DNA from 2 places in the Kitasatospora sp. NPDC127060 genome. Region 2 is predicted to be linked to the other one. Evidence: predicted binding sites of a transcription regulator. Region 2 holds the regulator's gene; the other holds the start of a gene.
The links. Region 2 encodes HrcA, which represses chaperone genes, less so after heat shock. Its sites were predicted from a motif close to TTNGCACTCNGNNNNNCNGAGTGCNAA; they were not measured.
Positions count from the first base shown of each region.

Region 1: a site for HrcA is predicted at 2,846-2,872, ahead of groL (chaperonin GroEL). Genes of this name have one in related genera too.

Region 1 covers NZ_JBHXEG010000041.1:8,302-12,586, reverse strand. Annotated here, with positions in the region: gene ACFWIS_RS22320 (hypothetical protein) at 1-552, shown strand, start outside; gene ACFWIS_RS22315 (hypothetical protein) at 549-905, opposite strand; gene groL (chaperonin GroEL) at 1,067-2,689, opposite strand; gene ACFWIS_RS22305 (cold-shock protein) at 3,014-3,217, opposite strand; gene ACFWIS_RS22300 (MoaD/ThiS family protein) at 3,769-4,047, opposite strand; gene thrC (threonine synthase) at 4,075-4,285, opposite strand, start outside.
Region 2 covers NZ_JBHXEG010000001.1:147,330-151,614, forward strand. Annotated here, with positions in the region: gene ACFWIS_RS00595 (DUF3097 domain-containing protein) at 1-359, opposite strand, end outside; gene ACFWIS_RS00600 (hypothetical protein) at 384-968, opposite strand; gene htpX (zinc metalloprotease HtpX) at 995-1,915, opposite strand; gene hrcA (heat-inducible transcriptional repressor HrcA) at 2,182-3,216, shown strand; gene dnaJ (molecular chaperone DnaJ) at 3,292-4,285, shown strand, end outside.

The DNA of each region.
Region 1 (4,285 bases), on a different contig from region 2:
GAGCTGCTGCGCCGCTGGTCCGAGCCCTGGCGCCGCTACCACTCGACCGAGCACCTGCGCGCGATCCTGCGCCACGTCGACGACCTCGCCGGGCACGCCGCCGACCCGGACGCCGTCCGGCTCGCCGCCTGGTTCCACGACGCCGTCCACCGGCCCGACCGCACCGAGAACGAGGAGCGCAGCGCCGCCCTCGCCGTCCGCGCGCTGACCGCCGCCGGCCTGCCGGCCGAACGCGTCGCCGAGGTCCAACGGCTCGTCCTGCTCACCGCCGCCCACGCCCCGGCCCCCGGCGACCGCAACGGCGAGGTGCTCTGCGACGCCGACCTCGCCGTCCTCGGCGGCAGCCCCGAGGCCTACGCGGCCTACACGGCCGCCGTGCGCGAGGAGTACGGCTTCGTCCCCGAGCCGGACTTCCGGGCCGGCCGGGCCGCCGTGCTGCGCCGCATCCTGGCCCTCCCCGCCCTCTACCGCACCCCCGCCGCCCACCACCGCCTCACCGAGGCGGCCCGCACCAACCTGGCGGCCGAACTCCAGCAGCTGGGCGAGAGCTAGTCCAACTCCCCCACCGGCGCCACCACCGCGCCCTGCTTGCCGCACACCCAGTGCGGCTCCGGCCCCAGCTCGGGCTCCACGCCCAGCGCGTGCGGGTCCCCGTCGGCCGCGCAGGCGGTGCACAGCGGCCACCGCCCGTACGCCTCCAGCAGCGCGTCCTGGACGTCCTGGGCGACCAGCCCGAGCACGTACTCGGTGCCGTCCGGCCACTGCTCCAGCCACCAGCGGCGGTGGGTGACGGCCTGCTCCACCAGCGAGACGACGGCGGCGTCCGCCACGTCCCGCGCGGTGAGGTCGGCCAGGATCAGCGCCCGGGCGTTGTGCAGGGCGGTCTCGATGTCGTCGGAAGCCATCCGTCCATTCTCCGTGGAAACGCCGGAACGCCGAAACGCGGGAACACCGGAAGGGCGGAACACCGGAAGGGCGGAACGCCGAAACGCCGCGTGGGCGGCCCCCCGAAGGGAGCCGCCCACGCGGACGAGGATCAGCCGATCCGATCGGAATCCGATCAGGATCAGAAGTCCATGTCACCGCCCGGCATGCCGCCGCCGGCGGCCGCGGCGGCCTTCTCCGGCTTGTCGGCGATGACGGCCTCGGTGGTGAGGAACAGCGCCGCGATGGAGGCGGCGTTCTGCAGCGCGGAGCGGGTGACCTTGGCCGGGTCGATGATGCCCTCGGCGATCAGGTCGACGTACTCGTTGGTGGCGGCGTTCAGGCCGTGACCGGCGGGGAGGTTGCGCACCTTCTCCACCACGACGCCACCCTCCAGGCCGGCGTTGGTCGCGATCTGCTTGATCGGGGCCTCCAGCGCGACCTTGACGATGTTGGCACCGGTGGCCTCGTCGCCTTCCAGCTCCAGCTTGTCGAACGCGACACCGGCCTGCAGCAGGGCGACGCCACCACCGGCGACGATGCCCTCCTCGACGGCGGCCTTGGCGTTGCGGACGGCGTCCTCGATGCGGTGCTTGCGCTCCTTGAGCTCCACCTCGGTGGCCGCGCCGGCCTTGATGACGGCCACGCCGCCGGCCAGCTTGGCGAGGCGCTCCTGGAGCTTCTCGCGGTCGTAGTCCGAGTCGCTGTTCTCGATCTCGGCGCGGATCTGGTTCACGCGGCCCGCGACCTGCTCGCTGTCACCGGCACCGTCGACGATCGTGGTCTCGTCCTTGGTGATGACGACCTTGCGGGCGCCACCCAGGAGGTCCAGACCGGCGTTCTCCAGCTTGAGGCCGACCTCCTCGGAGATCACGGTGCCGCCGGTGAGGACGGCGATGTCGCCGAGCATGGCCTTGCGACGGTCGCCGAAGCCCGGGGCCTTGACGGCGACGGACTTGAAGACGCCCTTGATCTTGTTGACGATCAGGGTCGACAGGGCCTCGCCCTCGACGTCCTCGGCGATGATGACGAGCGGCTTGCCGCTCTGCATGACCTTCTCCAGCAGCGGGAGCAGGTCCTTGATGCCGCCGATCTTGGAGTTGGCGATGAGGATGTACGGGTCCTCGAAGGTCGCCTCCATCCGCTCCAGGTCGGTGGCGAAGTAGGCGGAGATGTAGCCCTTGTCGAAGCGCATGCCCTCGGTGAGCTCGAGCTCCAGACCGAAGGTGTTGCTCTCCTCGACGGTGATGACGCCTTCCTTGCCGACCTTGTCCATCGCCTCGGCGATGAGCTCGCCGATCTGGGTGTCGGCGGCGGAGATGGAGGCGGTGGAGGCGATCTGCTCCTTGGTCTCCACGTCGGTGGCCTGGGCCAGCAGCTGGTCCGAGACGGCCGCGACGGCCTTCTCGATGCCGCGCTTCAGGGCCATCGGGTTGGCGCCGGCGGCGACGTTGCGCAGACCCTCGCGAACCAGGGCCTGGGCGAGCACGGTGGCGGTGGTGGTGCCGTCACCCGCGACGTCGTCGGTCTTCTTGGCGACCTCCTTGACGAGCTCCGCGCCGATCTTCTCGTAGGGGTCCTCGAGCTCGATCTCCTTGGCGATGGAGACACCGTCGTTGGTGATCGTGGGGGCGCCCCACTTCTTCTCCAGCACGACGTTGCGACCCTTGGGGCCGAGCGTGACCTTCACCGCGTCGGCGAGCTGGTTCATGCCACGCTCAAGGCCGCGGCGAGCTTCCTCATCAAAGGCGATGATCTTGGCCATCAGAAGTGGTCCTCCGGGACACGGTCGACTGCTCGGACCAAGGGGTGCCCGCGACGGACGGCCCTGGTGTGCGGAGGTCCATTCCCCTACCGCCCCCGGGGGCCTCACCGACCCGGTCCGCTGTCACTCTCACACTGTGAGTGCTAACGCCAATGATTAGCACTCCGGGTGGTCGAGTGCAAGCCCAATCCACAACCCGCGAGCCGCCGTCCGGGCCGGCGCGGGTACGCGAACGGGCCCGTACGACGCGTGTCGTACGGGCCCGTCGAGAAGCAGGAGGTCCACCAGTCGTGGGCCGTGCCGAGCTCCTGGAGTCGGAAGGGGTCAGACCGCCGCGCGGACCATGTCCGCCTGCGGGCCCTTCTGTCCCTGGGAGATCTCGAACTCGACCCGCTGGCCCTCCTCGAGGGTGCGGTAGCCGTCCATCTGGATCGCGCTGTAGTGGACGAAGACGTCCGCACCACCGTCGACCGCGATGAAGCCGTAGCCCTTCTCCGCGTTGAACCACTTGACGGTGCCCTGAGCCATTCCGAACTCCCCTAGTGCTGTGCTGGCCCTTCACGGGCCCGCAGGTCGCGGGCCCGGGTCTGGTTTTGAAGGCCGGCCCGGGGAACCCCCCCTGAGCGCAGCCGTGCACGCCGCAACCCTCCGCACGGGGGCGCCGGACGGCTTCCGTGAGCGGGTGATTACGTCGACCGCCGCTGAATGTATCCGGATCGACGCCCTCTGCAACAGGGTCAACCGCCGGGAATTCCGCAGCCCTGCCAAGAGACAAGAGCGAACAAACCGGGAGGAAATCGGCATTGCACGCCGGACATAGCGGACGAATTACTCAAATGCCTGCAGGAATTCTGACATCTGCCTGACATGTTTCCCGACCCGGCGCCCAGGCCGGTCTCAGCGGCCGGACGACCTCCGGCGACGCACCCCGTCCGCCGGGAGCGGAGCCCTGTTCCCAGCAGAGCCACACTCTACTCCGACTCGACCCGGAATATTCCCGCCGAAATACGCGCGACCGCCCGCACATACGGGGAATCGAATTCCGTACGTGCGGGCGGCGCGGAAAAGAGCGGGGCGGCTCAGCAGCCGCCGGCCACCGCCGGAATGATCGAGACGCCGGCACCGTCCTTGATCTCGGTCGCCAGGCCCTCGGCGAAGCGCACGTCGTCGTCGTTCACGTACACGTTGACGAAACGGCGCAGCTTGCCGGTGTCGTCCAGGATCCGGGCCGAGATGCCGGCGTGGTTGCGCTCCAGGTCGGCGATGACCTCGGCCAGGGTGGCCCCCTCCGCGGTGACCTCGGCCGCGCCGCCGGTGTAGGTGCGCAGGATGGTGGGGATGCGGACGTTGGCGCTCATGACTCTCCTTGCGGGGTGGGGGGCGGTTCAGGCGGACGCGAGGCCGGCGGCGCGGAAGGCGTCCAGGCTCGGGCGGATCACGGCGGTCATCCCGGCCTCGGAGACGGCGTCCAGCGTCTTCAGGCCGTCGCCGGTGTTGATCGCGACGGTCTCCTTGGCCGGATCCAGCTGACCGGTCTCGACCAGCTTCTTCAGCACGCCGACGGTCACCCCGCCCGCGGTCTCGGCGAAGATCCCC
Region 2 (4,285 bases):
TCGACGTAGATCCGGGACTCGCGGGCGACCCGGGCCCGGGCGCCGGGGACGGCGAGGGAGCCGGAGGCGGTGCGGGCGGGGGTGCGGGGGGCGGCCGGGGCGCTCGGGCGGACCAGGGTGACCACCCGGCCCTCCAGCAGGAAGCCGCGCGGCACCATCGGGAAGACCCGGTGCTTGCCGAAGCGGTCCTCCAGGGTGACGGTGAACCCCTCGGCGGTCTTCTCGCAGCGCACCACCGCCCCGCAGTAGCCGGTGGCCGCCTCCTCGACCACCAGGTCCCGCTCGGCGGCCACCTCGGGCGCCGGCTGCTGCTTCTTCCACGGCGGGGTGAGGTCGGGTCCGTACTGGTGGCTGCGCATACCGCCGAGTCTACGGACGGTCCGTCAGAGGCCCGGTGCGCCCCAGACCGGGAACCAGCGGCTGAGGTCCTTCTCCAGCCGCAGGTCGTTCCCCAGCATCGCGTTGACCTGGAGCTCCAGCGGGCTGTTGCGCCGCTCGCCGCCGCCGGGCATCGGGGCGAAGGGGTAGAAGGTGCCGCGCTTGTAGAGGTAGACCAGGGCCAGCGACTGTCCCTCCGCGTTGCGGAAGCCGACCAGCGAGCAGAGCAGCTGCGGCCCGAAGCCGTTCGCCTCCAGCTCACTGTTGACCGCGTGCAGGTCGTTCACCAGTTCCGGCAGCTCCTCGGAGGTGTGCCGGGTGAGCAGCCAGGAGTATCCGTAGCCGTCCTTGGAGGCCTCCACCGGGACGCCGCCGCGCTCGGTGTCGGCGTCCAGCAGGGCCCGGACCTGCTGCTCCACCTGGACGAAGGCCGCGCCCTCGACGGCCGCGAAGCAGACCGAGCCGAGCCCGGTGGGGAGGAACCCGGCCCCGGCTTCCAGGGTCAGCGCGGCGGACGGAACGCCGAACAGCTGGTCCAGGTCGGGCTTGACGGGCTTGGTGCGGCCGAACAGGGCGTCCAGGAATCCCACGGCGGTCCTTCCGGGTCGGAACGGGGTCAGCGGCCGAGCTGCTCGGAGATCTTCGCCAGCTGGCCCAGTCGCTTCTCCAGTGTCGGGTGGGTGGAGAACAGCTGGGAGGCGGTCTCCCTGGCGCTCAGCGCGGGGGCGAAGTAGAAGGCGTTGTAGGGCTGCGACTTGCGCAGGTCCTCGGTCGGGATGGCCGCGATCTGCCCGGTGACCTTGGTGAGGGCCGAGGCCAGGGCGCTGGGCCGGCCGGTGAGCTGGGCGGCGGCCCGGTCGGCGGCCAGTTCGCGGTAGCGGGACAGCAGCCGGGTGAGCAGGAAGCTGATCGCGTAGACGACGATCGACACCAGCGGGATGATCAGCGCCGCGATGGCCGCGTTCTGGTCGTTGCTGTTGCGGTTGCCGCCCATGAACCCGCCGTACATGGCGATCCGGGTCATCGCGCCGGCGAGCACGCCGAGGAAGCCGGCGATGGTCATCACCGCGACGTCCCGGTGGGCGACGTGCGAGAGCTCGTGGGCGAGCACGCCCTCCAGCTCCTCGGGTTCGAGCCGGCGCAGCAGGCCGGTGGTGACGCACACCACGGCGTTCTGCGGGTTGCGGCCGGTGGCGAAGGCGTTCGGCATGTCGTTGTCGGCGACCGCCACGCGGGGCTTGGGCATGTCGGCCAGGGCGCAGAGCCGGTCGATGGTGCCGTGCAGCTGGGGGTACTGCTCCTCGGTCACCTGGTGGGCGCCCATGGCCCGCTCGGTGATCTTGTCGCTGAACCAGAACTGGGCCACGAACAGCCCGCCGGAGATCAGCACGATCAGCGGCCAGGCCCCGCGCAGCAGCGCGATCAGCAGGCCCGTGAAACCGACGTACAGCAGCCCGATCACGAACATCGTCGCGACCATGCGGCCGGTCAGGCCGCGGTCGGGCGCGAAACGGGTGTGCTGGCCCGAGCTCGACATTGCTTGCTCCTCCGTTCGCCGTCGCTTTCGATGCTGCCACCCGGACGGCCCCGGGGCACCACCCGCGCACGCGGAGTGTCGTGCGGCCGTCCGGAACTGCGGGCAGGATCACCCCGGCCGGGCCGTTCCTGCGGTAGGACCCGGGCCGTACACTGGCAGGTACGGTTTTGGCACTCGGGTGTGCAGAGTGCCAGGGTCGGGGCCCTCCTCGGAGCGGCTCGCAGCATCACAGACCGACAACGTGCGAAGACGGAGGTGCGTGCCCCATGGCCGGTGAGGTCCGCCAGCTGGACGACCGCAAGCTCGCCGTGTTGCGCGCGATCGTCCAGGACTACGTCGGGACGGAGGAGCCGGTCGGCTCCAAGGCCCTGGTGGAACGGCACAACCTCGGGGTGTCCCCGGCCACGGTCCGCAACGACATGGCGGCGCTGGAGGAGGAGGGGTACATCCACCAGCCGCACACCAGCGCCGGGCGGATCCCCACCGACAAGGGCTACCGGCTGTTCGTCGACAAGCTCGCCGAGATCAAGCCGATGAGCTCCCCGGAGCGCCGGGCGATCCGGCACTTCCTGGACGGCGCCGTCGACCTGGACGACGTGGTCACCCGCACGGTGCGGCTGCTCGCGCAGCTGACCCGGCAGGTCGCGGTGGTGCAGTACCCCTCGCTCACCCGCTCCACCGTCCGGCACATCGAACTGGTGGCGCTGGCCCCGGCCAAGGTGATGCTGGTGCTGATCACCAACACCGGCCGGGTCGAGCAGCGGATGGTCGACTGCCCGGGCACGGTCGGCGAGACGGTCCTGGCCGATCTGCGCGCGCGGATCAACGCGCGGGCGGCCGGCCAGCGGCTGCCGGACGTCCCGGGGCTGCTGGAGGAACTCCCGGCGGCCTTCGAACAGGTCGACCGGCCGACCGTCAGCACCGTCCTGGCAACGCTGTTCGAAGCGCTCGCCGAACAGAACGAGGAGCGGATCATGCTGGCCGGCACGGCCAACCTGACCCGCTTCGGACACGACTTCCCGCTCACCATCCAGCCGGTGCTGGAGGCACTGGAGGAGCAGGTCGTCCTGCTCCGCCTCCTGGGTGAGACCAACGACGCCGCGATGACGGTCCGGATCGGGCGGGAGAACGCGTACGAAGGGCTGAATTCCACCTCGGTCGTCTCGGTCGGCTACGGTTCGGGCGACGAGAGCGTGGCCAAACTCGGTGTGATCGGTCCGACCCGGATGGACTACCCGGGCACAATGGGGGCGGTGCGAGCGGTGGCACGGTACGTGGGTCAGATCCTGGCCGAGTCGTAGCAAGCAGCCGCCGTCGGAAAACCCGGCGGCGGTGTCCCAGTCGCACTTCTACAGGCGGAACAAGCGGAGCATTTGGTGGCCACGGACTACTACGCGGTACTCGGCGTCCGACGGGATGCGGGGCAGGACGAGATCAAGAAGGCGTTCCGGCGCCTCGCACGCGAACTGCACCCGGACGTCAACCCGGACCCGAAGACGCAGGAGCGGTTCAAGGAGATCAACGCCGCCTACGAGGTGCTCTCCGACCCGCAGAAGCGCCAGGTCTACGACCTCGGCGGCGACCCGCTGTCGCCCGGCGGCGGTGGCGCGGGCGGTTTCGGCGCCGGCGCGGCGGGCTTCGGCTTCTCCGACATCATGGACGCCTTCTTCGGCGCCGCGGCCGGCCAGCGCGGCCCGCGCTCGCGCACCCGCCGCGGCCAGGACGCCATGATCCGGCTGGAGATCACCCTGGAGGAGGCCGCCTTCGGCACCACCAAGGAACTCCAGGTCGACACCGCCGTCACCTGCACCACCTGCAGCGGCGAGGGCGCGGCCCCCGGCACCTCCGCGCAGACCTGCGACATGTGCCGCGGCAAGGGCGAGGTCTCCCAGGTGACCCGTTCCTTCCTGGGCCAGGTCATGACCTCCCGCCCGTGCCCGCAGTGCCAGGGCTTCGGCACCGTCGTGCCGACCCCGTGCCCCGAGTGCGCCGGCGACGGCCGGGTGCGGGCCCGCCGCACCCTGACGGTCAAGATCCCGGCCGGTGTGGACAACGGCACCCGGATCCAGCTGGCCGGCGAGGGCGAGGTCGGCCCCGGCGGCGGCCCGGCCGGCGACCTGTACGTCGAGATCGCCGAGACCACCCACGCGGTCTTCCAGCGGCGCGGGGACGACCTGCACTGCACCGTCACCATCCCGATGACGGCCGCCGCGCTCGGCACCCAGGTGCCGCTGCAGACCCTGGACGGGCTGGAGGAGGTCGACATCCGGCCCGGCACCCAGTCCGGCCAGTCGATCCCGCTGCACGGGCGGGGCATCACCCACCTGCGCGGCGGCGGCCGGGGCGACCTGATAGTGCACGTCGAGGTGC